Regions from separate parts of the Streptomyces sp. ME02-8801-2C genome, predicted to be linked through region 2. Evidence: riboswitches for the same ligand, from Rfam matches in the RefSeq annotation. Region 2 holds a riboswitch; the other holds the start of a gene.
The links. A riboswitch is a leader RNA that binds a small molecule or an ion and turns the genes downstream of it on or off. The one in region 2 is predicted to bind cobalamin.
Positions count from the first base shown of each region.

Region 1: it holds a riboswitch for cobalamin, as region 2 does, so the genes downstream of both, PV396_RS32785 (ribonucleoside-diphosphate reductase subunit alpha) here and PV396_RS01725 (cobalamin biosynthesis protein) in region 2, are expected to answer to the same signal.

Region 1 is NZ_JARAXP010000012.1:121,842-129,545, reverse strand. Features, by position in the region: gene PV396_RS32810 (sugar ABC transporter permease) at 1-593, opposite strand, end outside; gene PV396_RS32805 (extracellular solute-binding protein) at 707-1,993, opposite strand; gene PV396_RS32800 (GntR family transcriptional regulator) at 2,394-3,158, shown strand; gene PV396_RS32795 (DUF3311 domain-containing protein) at 3,256-3,534, shown strand; gene mctP (monocarboxylate uptake permease MctP) at 3,531-5,159, shown strand; cobalamin riboswitch at 5,268-5,422, shown strand; gene PV396_RS32785 (ribonucleoside-diphosphate reductase subunit alpha) at 5,548-7,704, shown strand, end outside.
Region 2 is NZ_JARAXP010000001.1:380,054-387,757, reverse strand. Features, by position in the region: gene PV396_RS01750 (hypothetical protein) at 1-636, opposite strand, end outside; gene PV396_RS01745 (alpha/beta hydrolase family protein) at 1,187-2,320, opposite strand; gene PV396_RS01740 (class II aldolase/adducin family protein) at 2,444-3,166, opposite strand; gene PV396_RS01735 (inorganic phosphate transporter) at 3,362-4,612, shown strand; gene PV396_RS01730 (hypothetical protein) at 4,653-4,874, shown strand; cobalamin riboswitch at 5,029-5,172, shown strand; gene PV396_RS01725 (cobalamin biosynthesis protein) at 5,269-6,240, shown strand; gene PV396_RS01720 (cobyric acid synthase) at 6,237-7,704, shown strand, end outside.

The DNA of each region.
Region 1 (7,704 bases), on a different contig from region 2:
ACGGCCAGGCCCTGCGGTCCGCTCGCGAACCAGTTGTGGCCGATCAGCTCGACGCCCGGCAGCTTGCTCAGCAGCGCGTTGACGATCCCGTAGTCGGAGTCGAACAGCCACTTGAAGACGGTGGTCGCCACGATGATCGGCATGCCCCAACTGGCCACCAGGACGATGTTGATGAGCGTCTTCATCCAGCCGCTCACCCGCTGGAGCAGCAGTGCGATCAGCATGCCGCCGACCATGGTGAGGACGACGCAGCCGACCGCGAAGACGATGGTGCGCACGACGACGTCCCAGAACTCGCTGTCGCCGAGCACCTTGTCGAAGTTGCTGAGTCCCACCCACTCGGCCGGCTGGAAGCCCCACAGCTGGGACTGCCCGAACTTCTGGAACGACAGGGTGACCAGACGTACGAGGGGATAGCCGAGGACCAGCGCGAGGATCAGCAGACAGGGGGCGAGCAGGGCCCACGGGATCGCGGCGGTCGTCCTCGACGTCCGTCTCGCGGGTCTCGCGTCCGAGCCGGGCGGCGGTGACGGCGGCGTGTGCCGCGTCGGCGGCGGCAGCTTGGCAGGTGTGGTGGTATCAGCGGCACTCATCCGCGCACTCCTCAGCGGTCCCTCAGGTCGTACGGTCGTTGCGGTCGCCCGGGTCATGGGCGATCAGGCGGCGAGCGAGCGGGGCCCTCCCCGTGACAGGGCCCCGCCTCGGCTCACTGCGTGACGTTGATGACCTTGTCGATCGCGGCGTCCGCTTCCTTCGCGGCGGCCTCGACCGTCTCCTTGCCGGTGCCGATGTTCTGGAGCATCGTCTGCAGGATCTGGGCCTTCTCGACCTGGCCCCAGCCCGGCGCCATCGGCACGAACCAGTTGGACTCGGCCGCCGTGGCCGGGACCGCGGTCGCCGGGTCGTTCTTCAGGGTGGCGAGGTCGGTCTTGTTGTTGGGCAGGTTGCCCTTGGCCATCAGGCCCTTCTGGCCGCTCGCTCCGGTGTAGGCGTTGATCCACTCGGCGGCGAGGCTCTGCGCCTTCGACTTCACCGGGACGGCGAGGTCCGAACCGCCCAGGAACACCGGCATGTTCTTGCCGGAGGGGCCGGGCATCACGAAGTTCTCCAGGTTGCCCTTGAGCTTGCCGGTCTTGTCGTTCTCCGGCGTCTCGGCGGTCGCGCCCTCCCAGGCGGCGCCGAAGATCATGCTGGTCTTGCCCTGGCCGTAGACGATGTAACGGTCGGACTCGTCCTTGGTCTTGTCGCCGTGCATGTACTTGTCGACGACGTTCTTGAACTCGGTGAGGCCCTTGACGGACTCCGGGGAGGAGAGGCTCGCCTTCCACTGGCCGCCGGACTCCTCGGCGATCGAGCCGCCGGCGTCGTACACGAAGGACATGGCGGCGTACCAGTCGCGGGTGGGCTGGTACCAGGCGTTGTACTTGTTCCCCTCCTTCTTCTGGATCTTGTCCAGGGCGGAGGTGAGTTCGGCGTATGTCTTCGGCACCGACTTGACGCCGACCGAAGCGGCAACGTCCTTGCGCCAGTTGGCGACACGGCCACCGGCGTAGTACGGGACGCCGTACGTCTTGCCGTCGTAGGTGACGGAGGCCTTGAGGCCGTCGAGCCAGGCGGACGAGTTCTCGAACTTCGCGGGGTCGACGGGGGCGAAGGCGCCCTTGACCATGTAGCCGAGCATCTCGGTGTTGCCCATCTCGACCACGTCGGGGGCCTTGTCGGTGGCCAGGACGGCGTCGAGCTTGGCGTTCTTGTCGGGCCAGCCGTAGTACTCGTGGTTGATCTTGACGCCGGGGTGCGCCTTCGTCAGCGTGGCGTCGGCGGCCTTCACCAGCTCGGGCCAGTTGTTCTGCGCGTCCACGGTCAACCAGACGGTCAGTTCCTTGGCGTCGGCCCCGGACTTGTCCGAGCCGCCGCCGTCACTGTCCCCGCATGCCGCGATGGAGACCATCATGCCCGCGATACCGATCGCGACTATCAGCTTGCGCTTCACGCCACCCTCCTCAGGGACCTGGACCAATGGTGTAGACCAGTAGGCGGAGCTTGGCTCAGACCAAACGGCGTGTCAAGGGTGCTGGAATGGCTTTGACCAGCCGTTATGCGACCTACATATGCAGGAACCTTTAAGTAAGAAAGTGGCGGAAATACCCCGCCCATCCATCCGGAACGAGGTAGACCACTCCGGCAGAGCGTCGGCATGCCGTCTTTGGCGCGGCTTTCCCCGCGGTGGACTAGACCAGCAGGGGGCGTGAAGGTATACAGAGGGGATCACGGAGCGCGCGGGGGTCCGCCCGGACCATTCGGAGGTCAATCGCGGCGCCGACCGTGCCACGATGTGAACTTCGACCGGCGGGGCGCCGGCGTAACGGCACCAGAAGCCGGGAAGGCGGAGCATGAGCACCGACGTGAGCAGTGCGGAGAACGAGGGTGGGGCTACCGTCCGTACCGCGCGCGTGCCCAAGTACTACCGTCTGAAAAAGCATCTGCTCGATATGACGGAGACCCAGGCACCCGGCACTCCCGTCCCGCCCGAGCGCACACTGGCCGCGGAGTTCGACACCTCCCGCACGACCGTCCGTCAGGCCCTCCAGGAACTGGTCGTCGAAGGCCGGCTCGAACGCATCCAGGGCAAGGGCACCTTCGTCGCCAAGCCGAAGGTCTCCCAGGCACTGCAACTCACCTCGTACACCGAGGACATGCGCGCCCAGGGCCTCGAACCCACCTCGCAGCTCCTCGACATCGGTTACATCACCGCCGACGACACCCTCGCCGAGCTGCTCGACATCACGGCGGGCGGCCGCGTCCTGCGGATCGAGCGGCTGCGGATGGCGAACGGCGAGCCGATGGCCATCGAGACCACCCATCTCTCCGCGAAGCGCTTCCCGGCCCTGCGCAGGTCACTCGTGAAGTACACCTCCCTCTACACGGCCCTCGCCGAGGTGTACGACGTCCACCTCGCGGAGGCCGAGGAGACCATCGAGACCTCCCTGGCCACCCCGCGCGAGGCCGGTCTGCTCAGCACCGACGTGGGTCTGCCGATGCTGATGCTGTCCCGGCACTCGCTGGACCAGGACGGGCAGCCGGTGGAGTGGGTGCGGTCCGTCTACCGGGGGGACCGGTACAAGTTCGTGGCGCGGCTCAAGCGGCCCCTGGACTAGGGCTGTTCCATAAAGCGGGGCCGTCCCGTAGATTTCCTGCGCGTTGCACTAGTGATCACAGGTAATCGGTAGTCGGTGAGGGGACGGAGGCCGTGACATGTCAGAAGCGCCTGAAGTGAGACAACCGGTGGCGGAACAACCGGTGGTGACTCCGATGCGCGTCGTCATCGGGCTCTGCCTATTCGCACCGTTCGTCTCGATGCTGTGGGTGGGCTCGTACGCGAAGGTCGACCCGACCTTCATAGGCATACCGTTCTTCTACTGGTACCAGATGCTGTGGGTGGTCATATCCACCGTGCTGACGATGACGGCCTACCAGCTCTGGCAGCGTGACCAGCGCGCCCGTGCCGCCTCGAAGGGTGGTGCGGACGCGTGAAGGACGGCGTGAACGGCGTGGCACTCGCCGTCTTCATCATCTTCTTCCTGGCCGTCACGGTCATCGGCTTCATGGCCTCGCGCTGGCGCAAGGCCGAGAACGAGCACAGCCTCGACGAATGGGGCCTGGGCGGACGGTCGTTCGGCACCTGGGTCACCTGGTTCCTGCTCGGCGGCGACCTCTACACGGCGTACACCTTCGTGGCCGTACCGGCGGCGATCTACGCGGCGGGCGCGGCCGGGTTCTTCGCGGTGCCCTACACGATCCTCATCTACCCGCTGATGTTCGTGTTCCTGCCCCGGCTTTGGTCGGTCTCGCACCGGCACGGGTACGTCACCACCTCGGACTTCGTACGTGGCCGGTTCGGCTCGAAGGGGCTGTCGCTGGCGGTCGCCGTCACCGGCATCCTGGCGACGATGCCGTACATCGCCCTTCAACTGGTCGGCATCCAGGCCGTGCTGGACGTGATGGGTGTCGGCGGCGGCGCGGACACCAACTGGTTCGTCAAGGACCTCCCGCTGCTGATCGCCTTCGGTGTGCTGGCCGCGTACACGTACTCGTCCGGTCTGCGGGCCCCCGCACTGATCGCGTTCGTGAAGGACGGGCTGATCTACATTGTCATCGCGGTCGCGATCATCTACATCCCGATCAAGCTGGGCGGCTTCGACGACATCTTCAAGGCGGCGGGCGACGCCTTCTCCCAGACCAGCCCGGCGACCGGCAAACCGCGCGGGGCAATCGCTCCCGGCGAGGCCTCGCAGTGGACCTACGCCACGCTGGCACTGGGCTCGGCGCTCGCGCTGTTCATGTACCCGCACAGCGTGACGGCGGTCCTCTCCAGCCGCAGCCGTGACGTGATCCGCCGCAACTCCACGATCCTGCCCCTGTACTCGCTGATGCTGGGCCTGCTCGGCCTGCTGGGCTTCATGGCCATCGCGGCCGGAGTCAAGGTCACCAACGGCCAGTTGGCGATCCCGCAGCTCTTCGAGAACATGTTCCCGTCCTGGTTCGCGGGCGTGGCCTTCGCGGCGATCGGCATCGGGGCGCTCGTCCCGGCGGCCATCATGTCCATCGCTGCCGCGAACCTCTTCACGCGCAACATCTACAAGGACTTCCTCAAGCCCGACGCGACACCGGCGCAGGAGACGAAGGTCTCCAAGCTGGTCTCGCTCCTGGTGAAGGTGGGCGCGCTGGTCTTCGTCCTCACCATGGACAAGACGGTCGCCATCAACTTCCAGCTCCTGGGCGGCATCTGGATCCTGCAGACCTTCCCGGCCCTGGTCGGCGGCCTGTTCACCCGCTGGTTCCACCGCTGGGCGCTGCTGGCCGGGTGGGCGGTCGGCATGCTGTACGGCACGCTGGCGGCGTACGGGGTCGCGTCTCCGACGCAGAAGCACTTCGGGGGCAGTTCGAAGGAGATTCCGGGGATCGGTGAGATCGGTTACATCGGTCTGACGGCGTTCGTCCTGAACGTCGTCGTCACGGTGGTCCTCACCTTCGTGCTGAAGGCGCTGAAGGCGCCGGACGGGGTGGACGAGACGAAGCCGTCGGACTACACGGCGGATGCGGGGGATGTGGGCGTGGAAGTCGAACTGCCGCCGGCCACGGCTGGCTCGGTTCACTGACGGCTCCGCCGGGTCCGTGGTTTTTGTCCGCGGGCCCGGTGGGGGGCTTGTCGCGCAGTTCCCCGCGCCCCTTAGGGGCGCTCAACTCCCGCCATGACACAAGATGTGGGGGTGCTTCCTGGGGGCGGCACAAGATGTATGCTCGTGCTCGCTGTCGTCGCAGGGGAATCCGGTGTGAATCCGGAACTGTCCCGCAACGGTGTACTCGTGCATGTTTGTGCGCGTGGTCAGTCCGAGGACCTGCCGACAGCGCGCCCGGCCGACCGGTCCGGGTGCCTGACGTCCGGGCCTCGTGGAGTGGGCCGGTGGACGCGCGCGTACCCGTAAGGCGTCCGTGTGCCCCGCTGCCCTCCGCAAGGCCCCGTGCCGAGCGAGGGAGAGCCCCCCTGTGACCATCGCGCCAGCCGAACCGGCTTCAGCGAACCCAGTGGACGCGGTCGAGACGGACGGTCCCGGTGCCGCCCTGCTGCGGACCCTGACCGAGCTGACCGCCGACCTCCCCGACACCGACCCCGGCCGGGTCGCGGCGGCCGCGTTGCGCGGCCGGTCCGCGCGGGCCGACGCGTCGGAGCTGCGCGAGCTGGCCACCGAAGCGGCGGCCGGCCTCATCTCCGAGGACCCCGCCTACTCCCGGCTGGCCGCCAGGCTGCTGACCGTCACCATCGCCGCCGAAGCCGCCTCACAGGGCGTCACCTCCTTCTCCGAGTCGGTCGAGGTCGGACACCGGGAGGGCCTGATCGCCGACCGCACCGCCGAGTTCGTACGGCTGCACACGGACCGGCTGAACGCCCTGATCGACGTCGAGGGCGACGACCGCTTCGGGTACTTCGGGCTGCGGACCCTGCACAGCCGCTACCTCCTGCGCCACCCGATCACGCGCCGGGTCATCGAGACGCCCCAGCACTTCATGCTGCGGGTGGCGAGCGGTCTGGCGGAGGACGACAGTCAGCGCGCCCTCGACGAAGTCGCCGCGCTCTACCGGCTGATGAGCCGCCTCGACTACCTCCCCTCCTCCCCCACCCTCTTCAACTCCGGTACCCGGCACCCCCAGATGTCGTCCTGCTATCTCCTCGACTCCCCCGTCGACGAGCTGGACTCCATCTACGACCGCTACCACCAGGTCGCCCGCCTCTCCAAGCACGCCGGCGGCATCGGACTGTCGTACTCCCGTATCCGCAGCCGCGGTTCGCTGATCCGCGGCACCAACGGGCACTCCAACGGCATCGTGCCGTTTCTGAAGACGCTGGACGCGTCCGTCGCCGCCGTGAACCAGGGCGGCCGGCGCAAGGGTGCCGCCGCCGTCTACCTGGAGACCTGGCACTCCGACATCGAGGAGTTCCTGGAGCTGCGCGACAACACGGGTGAGGACGCCCGCCGTACGCACAACCTGAACCTCGCGCACTGGATCCCGGACGAGTTCATGCGCCGGGTGAACGCGGACGCGCTCTGGTCGCTCTTCTCCCCCTCCGACGTGCCCGAGCTGGTCGACCTGTGGGGCGCGGAGTTCGACGCCGCCTACCGGAAGGCCGAGGAGGCCGGGCTCGCCCGCAGGACCATTCCGGCGCGCGACCTGTACGGCCGCATGATGCGTACGCTCGCGCAGACCGGCAACGGCTGGATGACCTTCAAGGACGCGGCCAACCGCACCGCCAACCAGACGGCCGAGCCGGGCAGTGTCGTCCACTCCTCGAACCTGTGCACCGAGATCCTGGAGGTCACGGACGACGGGGAGACGGCGGTCTGCAACCTGGGCTCGGTGAACCTGGGCGCGTTCGTCGACACGGCTGCCGGGGACATCGACTGGGAGCGGCTGGACGAGACGGTCCGTACCGCCGTCACCTTCCTCGACCGGGTCGTCGACATCAACTTCTACCCGACCGAGCAGGCGGGCCGCTCCAACTCCCGCTGGCGCCCGGTCGGCCTGGGCGCGATGGGCCTCCAGGACGTCTTCTTCAAGCTGCGTGTCCCCTTCGACTCGCCCGAGGCCAAGGCCCTGTCCACGCGCATCGCCGAGCGCGTGATGCTCGCCGCGTACGAGGCCTCCGCCGACCTCGCCGAGCGCAGCGGCCCCCTGCCGGCCTGGGAGAAGACCCGTACCGCCCGGGGCGTCCTGCACCCCGACCACTACGACGTGGAACTGACCTGGCCCGAGCGCTGGTCGGCGCTGCGGGAACGTATCGCCCGGGTCGGCATGCGCAACTCGCTCCTCCTCGCGATCGCTCCCACCGCCACCATCGCCTCGATCGCCGGTGTGTACGAGTGCATCGAGCCGCAGGTGTCCAACCTGTTCAAGCGCGAGACGCTCTCCGGCGAGTTCCTCCAGGTCAACTCATATCTGGTCCGGGAGCTGAAGGAACTCGGCGTGTGGGACGCCCGCACCCGGGAGGCGCTGCGCGAGTCGAACGGCTCGGTGCAGGACTTCGCCTGGATCCCGGCCGACGTACGCGCCCTGTACCGCACGGCGTGGGAGATCCCGCAGCGCGGGCTCATCGACATGGCCGCCGCCCGGACCCCGTTCCTGGACCAGGCGCAGTCGCTGAACCTG
Region 2 (7,704 bases):
GTACGGGATCTCGCAGCGTTCGGTGCGCAGTTCGACGACCCGCTGCTCCAGCAGGTCCAGGAGCTGCTCCATGGGGACGGGCCCCGCGGACAGCTGGAGGAAGGAGAGCACCTGGGGCATCGCGGAGACGACTTCCGCGACGGCGGCGGGCTCGTGGTCCGCGGCCTCGGGGTGGGCGATGGACCAGGCGTCGAACAGGGCGACCCAGCCGCGCAGTACGGCGCTGTCATCACGGTTCCAGGCGCGCAGGCGCCAGCCGGGGCGGGCGATGTCGCCGTGCACCTCGACCAGGCCGGCGAGCCGGGCGGTGTCCCAGTCGTGGCGGACCTGATCCGGGGTCAGCCCCAGTTCGGCGGCGGCCCGTTCGGCGGTGGCGTCGGACAGGGTGCCCCTGCCGTCGGAGGACCCGCCGTCATGGCCGGGTTTGAGCGAGGGGTCGGCCCAGCGGGCGACGCGGACCGCGCCGGCCAGTCCGGAGCGGGCCATTCTGGCCAGTTCCGCCGGGGCAGGTGTGCCCTCGGGCGGACGCGGGGCGGGGCGGCGCGAGCGCCGCTGGTTCATCGCTCGTGGGGCGGCGGCCAGGGGTCGCGGGCGGACGAGTCGAAGCCTGGAGTCGCGCGGGATACGGGACGTCACGGGTGCAGTCTTCCGGTTGACGGTCCGAAAACCCAAACGGAATGGCCTGACGGGCCATGGACCGGACCGAGGGAGGGGTCCGGGGCGGGGGCCGAGGGGGACGTTCAAGCCAGTGGTCCAGCCTTAAACGGAACGCGGTGGGCGACGGGGTTACGCACCGGCGAAGGCACGCGGACCAGGGGTTTCACCCGGGGCCGCAGTGCGCGGGGCGCCGTGCCGCCGGGTCGCTGGGGCGACGGGCGGCGGGTGGACGGACGGGCGGCGAGGTGGACTGGCGGCGGGCCGCCGAGGACGGGCGGGTGGTGGACGCCAAGTCGCCGGGCGCCGTGCCGCCGAGTCGCTGAATGGACGGGCGGCGGGCGACGGGCGGGCGGCGAGGTGGCGCCGGAGCGGCGGACGCCAACGCAGCAGGGCGGCAGGCCGCCGGGGCGCCGGAGCGGCGGACGCCAACGCAGCAGGGCGGCAGGCCGCTGAGGCGCCGGAGCGGCGGACGCCAACGCAGCAGGGCGCCGGGGCGCCGGAGCGGTGGGCGCCAAGGCAGCAGGGGCCGCTACATGAGTGGGGTCAGGAAGCGGCGCAGGGTTTCTTCGTAGGTTGTTGGGTCTGCGTTCCACATCGCGCCGTGTGGGGCTTCCGGGACCTGGTGGAGGGTTACCAGGTCTGGGCGGTGGGCCGCCAGGCGGCGGGAGGGGGTCCACGGGGCGATCGTGTCCGCCGGGCCGTGGAGGATCAGGGCCGGGACGGTGAGCCGGGTGAGGCCGGCGGCCTCGGCCTCGTGGGTGGGGATGCCGTGCAGGCCGGTGCGGCCCTGGGCGGCGCGTACCGCCAGCGGCAGCAGCGCGCCCGGGGTGCGGCGGGCCGTGGCAAGGGCGCGCAGGGTGGTCTGCCAGTCCAGCACCGGCGAGTCCATGACCAGCCCGGAGACCCGGTCGCGCAGCGCGGAGCGGGTGGCGGCCCGCAGGGCCATGGTCGCGCCGGTGGACCAGCCGTACAGGACGACGTTCTCGGCGCCCTCGCGCAGGGCGTACCGGATCGCCGCGTCGAGGTCGCGCCACTCCGTTTCGCCGAGGTGGCCGAGCCCGTCCTGGGGCCGGGGCGCGCCGGGGTCGCCCCGGTAGGCGAGGTCGAGGACCGGGAACTGCTGGCGGTGCAGGAACGGCAGCACGTTCAGGGGGTGCTCGCGGGTGGTGCCGAGGCCGTGCGCGGTGATCACCCAGGTGCTGCGGGCGCCGGGCACGAACCACGCGGGCAGGGCGCCGAGTTCACCGGGGATCTCGATGTCGAGGTGTTCGAGTCCGAGAGCGGTTCCGGGGTCGCCGAAGTGCACGTTCGGGGTGAGCCAGACCTTGTCGCGGGGTTCCAGGGTGCCGTGGGTGACCCGTTCGAGGCGGCGTACGACGGTGTCGGCGGAGTGGGTGGCGTGGTTCAGGACGGGACCGACGACCGCGTGGGTCCCCTCGCCCGCGAGGCCGTAGGTGCCGGGGCGCTGGGAGGCCAGGGCGCGCGTGAGGGCGACCCGGCCGGCGGCGGTGGAGTGCACCGTGAGCCGGGGTTCGGTGGGCAGGGGCCTACCGGGGGGCGCCTTGAGCGCGGCGTCGCTGGCGTAACGGCCGGCGGCGACACTGGCGGCGCCGGCTGCCAGGGCTGCGGTGACGGCAGCGGCCGTCGCGGTGACTGGACGCACCCACCCAGTGTCCTTGCGCAGCCCTCCGAGGGCCAGCGGGAGAGGAGAACGGGGCGAACAAGTCTCTTTCGGGTGGCGCCCCGCCTGCTGGTCGGCTGCTGGTCGGCCTGGTCGACCCGCCCCTTATCCCCGCTGCCCGTACCCTTCGAGCCGCTCCCCCGCCTCGCTCACCTGTGCCTCCGACAGCAGCGTGGGAGACAGCCCTGGCACGGAGGACGCGGTCAGCCAGACCCGGCACATCCACTCCAGCTGGGCGGTTCGGTCGTACGCCTGGCCGAGGGTGGCGCCGTGGGCGAGCGTGCCGTGGTTCTGGAGGATGCAGGCCGTGCGGTCGGTCAGTGCGCGGAGCGTGTTCCCGGCCAGCTCCTCCGTGCCGTACGTCGCGTACGGGGCGACCCGGACCGGGCCGCCGAGGTCGCCCGCCATGTAGTGGATCAGCGGCAGCTCCCGTACGAGGGTCGAGACCGCGGTCGCGTGGACGGCGTGGGTGTGGACGATCGCGCGGGCGTCGGTGGCGCGGTACACGGCGAGGTGCATGGGCAGTTCACTCGTCGGGGTGAGAGTGCCGAGGAGTTGGCGGCCGGTCAGGTCGACACCTACGACGTCCTCCGGGGTGAGCCGGTCGTACGGCACGCCGGACGGGGTGACCAGGACGGTGTCCCCGACGCGGACGGAGACGTTGCCGGAGGTGCCGACCACCAGCCCGTCGGCCACCGTACGGCGGGCCGTCGCGACGAGCGCGGCCCAGGCACGCGCCGTCTCGTCGGAAACGGAACCCCCTTGTGCCGCCTCCGCTTCCCGCACACCGTCCCGCATGTCACGCCCGTCCCGTCGCCGCTCAGCCATGCCCTGATCCTGCCAGGCCACCTGGTGATCGATGCCCCGCGCAGGGGCGACGAGCACGGGTGCCGCCCGCACCGCGACCGGGCGGGAAACGGCGCTCCGTTTTCGGCCACCCAGGATCCCCCGCCAGTTCATCTTCCGTTCATCCGGATTGCCTACGGTCCAACTGCCAATACCGTACGGAAGAAATCTGGGTAAATGGAAAGCTTCTCGCTGATCCTCGCGATCGTGGTCGTCACCGCGCTTGCGTTCGATTTCACGAACGGTTTCCACGACACCGCCAACGCGATGGCCACCACCATCTCGACCGGTGCGCTCAAGCCCAAGGTCGCGGTCGCCATGTCGGCCGTGCTCAACCTCGTGGGCGCCTTCCTTTCCGTCGAGGTCGCGAACACGATCTCCAAGGGCCTCGTGGACGAAAGTGGTATCCGTCCCGAGGTGATCTTCGCCGCGCTGGTAGGCGCGATCCTCTGGAACCTGCTGACCTGGCTGGTCGGGCTCCCCTCCAGCTCCTCGCACGCCCTGATGGGCGGCCTGATCGGCGCGACCATCGCCTCGGCGGGCACAGGCGCGGTCCACGGCGACGTGCTGGTGACGAAGGTGCTGATCCCGGCGATCGCCGCACCACTCGTCGCGGGCATCGCGGCCATGCTCGCAACCCGGCTTTCGTACACCATCGGCGCCAAGCGGGCCGAGGGCAAGGCGGCGGAGAAGGGCTTCCGGGCCGGTCAGATCGCCTCCGCCGGCCTGGTCTCGCTGGCCCACGGCACCAACGACGCGCAGAAGACCATGGGCATCATCACCCTCGCCCTGGTCGCCGGCGGCGCCGTCTCCCCCGACTCCGATCCCCCGGTGTGGGTCATCCTCTCCGCGGGCCTGGCCATCGCGCTCGGCACCTACCTGGGCGGCTGGCGCATCATCCGTACGATGGGCAAGGGTCTGACCGACCTTCAGCCCCAGCAGGGCTTCGCCGCACAGACCAGCGCGGCGACGGTCATCCTGGCCTCCTCCCACCTCGGTTTCTCCCTCTCCACCACGCACTCGGTGTCGGGTTCGGTGATGGGTGCCGGCCTCGGCCGCAAGGGTGGCGTGGTCCGCTGGTCGACGGCGACCCGCATGTTCGTCGCGTGGGGGCTCACGCTGCCCGCGGCGGCCCTCGTCGGCGCGCTCGCGGAGTACGTCACCGGGTTCGGGGACTGGGGTACGGCTCTGGTGGCCGTCTTCCTCATCGCCTCGAGCGCGGCGATCTGGGTCGTCTCGCGCCGCGAGGTGATCGACCACACCAACGTCAACGACGTCCAGGAGGCCGACGCCGAGCCCGCGGGCGTCATCACGACGGCCATCGCCGCCGTCACCCCGCCTCCGACGGGCACCGTCACCGAGGGTCTGACGGCCACCATCCCCGCCCCGGCCGAGGTCACGGCGAAGCCGTCGGCCACGGCCCTCTGAGTCCGGCTCCCGGTCCGAGCGAGAAGCAGAAGGAAGCAACATGAAGATCGACTGGGCAGCCCTCGGCTCCGTCTTCGGTGTCAGTCTCGTCATCACCGTGGCCATGGTGGGCGTGTTCACGCTGGGCATCGCCGGACTCTCGCGCCGCGAACGGGCGGCCGCACAGGGAGAGTCGGCGGGACTGGCGGTCACGGGTGCGTACGCGTGCTTCGCCGCCTGTGCGGCCGTGGTGGCGTACGGGATCTATCTGATCGTGGCCTGACAGCAGTATCAATCGTCTCCTCCTCGTCGCCCGCTCCGTCCGTGGCCGTCTCGTCGGTGGTCGTGGACGGGGCGGGCGTTTTTCGTCGCCCCGATCCGGTCGCGATGTGGGGCACAGCACAGTCCTCCCTTCCAGGTCAACGGCAAGTTGACGGGTGTTCCGGGCCCGTGGTGGACTGCCGGAGCCATGTACGGCAGCAGAAGAGGAAGCCGGTGTGAATCCGGCGCGGTCCCGCCACTGTCACCGGGGTAGGTAACCCCGGGAGCCAGGAACTCTCGCCGCCGGTCTCGTCGAACCAGGGCGTGGACACCCTGAGTGAGGACATATCGCCATGCTCGGCTGCCGTTCGAGGTACAGCACCGGATCGCTGCCCGCTTCCACGGCCGGCTGAGCCGTGCGTGCCGATCGCGTCTTCGCGTACGGCGCCACCACCGGACTCCTCGGTGACCTGATCCTGGGCGACCCTCGCCGCGGGCATCCGGTCGCCGTGTTCGGGCGGGCCGCCGGCGCCGTGGAGCGGATGCTTTGGCGGGACCACCGGGGCTGGGGCGCGCTGCACACCGCCGTGTGCGCGGGAGGCGCTGTCGCCCTTTCCGCGGCGGCCACGCGCCTCGTACGTCCGTCCGGTGCCGCTTCCGTCGCGCTCACCGCCGCCGCCACCTGGGCCGTCGTCGGCGGGACTTCGCTCGCGCGCGAGGCCCGGACCATCGGACGTTCGCTGGAGACCGGGGACATCGAGGGGGCGCGGGAGCGGCTGCCCCATCTCTGCGGACGGGATCCACAGGCCCTCGACGCCGACGGGATCGCCCGGGCCGTCGTCGAGTCCGTCGCCGAGAACACCTCCGACGCCGTCGTGGGCGCGCTGGTCTGGGGTGCCGTGGGCGGGGTGCCCGGGCTGGTCGGGTTCCGGGCCGTCAACACCCTTGACGCCATGGTCGGGCACAAGTCCGCCCGTTACCGGCGGTACGGGTGGGCCTCCGCCCGGCTGGACGACGTGGCGGGCTGGCCGGGGGCGCGGCTCACCGCCGTACTGGCCGCGCTCACCGGCGGTGATCCTCGCGGGGCCGTGCGGGCCTGGCGGGACGACGCCGGGAAGCATCCGAGCCCCAACGCCGGGCCCGTGGAGGCCTCTTTCGCGGGCGCCCTGGGTGTGCGGCTCGGCGGCACCCTGTCCTACGGCGGACGTGTCGAGCATCGGCCGGTGCTGAACCAGAAGGGGCGTTCCGTGGAGGTCCACGACATCGAGCGGGCCGTACGGCTGTCCCGTCGCGTCGGTCTGCTCGCGCTCGGCGTCGGTGTCGCCGGGCGGGTCGGAGTCAGGGTCGCCGGGCGGGTTCTCGTGAACGCGAAGGGGCGTGCCTCATGAGCGGCGGCACGGTCGGTGGCGGACTGCTCGTCGCCGGGACCACCTCCGACGCCGGCAAGAGCGTCGTCACCGCCGGGATCTGCCGGTGGCTCGTGCGACAGGGAGTCAAGGTCGCGCCGTTCAAGGCGCAGAACATGTCCCTCAACTCCTTCGTCACACGGGAGGGTGCCGAGATCGGGCGGGCGCAGGCCATGCAGGCGCAGGCGTGCCGCGTGGAACCCAGCGCGCTCATGAACCCCGTACTGCTGAAGCCGGGCGGCGACCAGAGCAGTCAGGTCGTGCTCATGGGGAAGCCCGTGGGGGAGATGAGCGCGCGCGGGTACCACGGAGGGCGGCAGCAGCGACTTCTCGGGACCGTGCTGGAGTGCCTCGCCGAACTGCGGGGCACGTATGACGCGGTGATCTGTGAGGGGGCCGGCAGCCCGGCTGAGATCAACCTCAGGCGGACCGACATCGTCAACATGGGAATCGCGCGGGGCGCCCGGCTCCCGGTGCTCGTCGTCGGCGACATCGACCGCGGCGGCGTCTTCGCCTCCTTCTTCGGCACGGTAGCCCTGCTGTCCCCCGAGGACCAGGCGCTTGTCGCCGGGTTCCTCGTGAACAAGTTCCGGGGCGACGTGTCCCTGCTGGAACCCGGCCTCGACATGCTCCGCGGGCTCACCGGACGGCCGACCTACGGTGTGCTGCCCTTCCGGCACGGGCTCGGTATCGACGAGGAGGACGGGCTGCGGGTCTCGCTGCGGGGGACCGTGCGGGAGTCGAACGTCTCGCCACCCGTCGGTGAGGACGTCCTGCGGGTCGCCGTGTGCGCGGTCCCGCTGATGTCCAACTTCACCGACGTGGACGCGCTCGCCGCCGAACCCGGCGTCGTCGTGCGGTTCGTGGACCGGCCCGAGGAACTCGCCGACGCCGACCTCGTCGTCATCCCGGGGACACGGGGGACCGTGAAGGCGCTGGCCTGGCTGCGGGAACGCGGGCTCGCGGACGCCATCACACGCCGGGCCGCCGAGGGACGACCTGTACTGGGCATCTGCGGTGGCTTCCAGATCCTCGGCGAGCACATCGACGACGAGGTCGAGAGCCGGCAGGGCCAGGTCGACGCGCTCGGGGTCCTGCCCGTCCGGGTGCGGTTCGCCCGGGAGAAGACCCTCACCCGGCCCGTCGGCACCGCCCTCGGCGAAACGGTCGAGGGGTACGAGATCCACCACGGGGTCGCCGAAGTCACGGGAGGAGACCGGTTCATCTCTGATGACAGTGGACACAGCCTGGACGGGTGCCGGGTCGGGAGCGTCTGGGGCACGCACTGGCACGGCTCGCTCGAGTCCGACGGGTTCCGGCGGGCGTTCCTGCGCGAGGTGGCCGCCGCCGCGGGCCGCCGCTTCATACCGGCCGCCGACACCTCCTTCGCCGCGCTGCGCGAGGAGCAGCTCGACCTGCTCGGCGATCTCATCGAACAGCACGCGG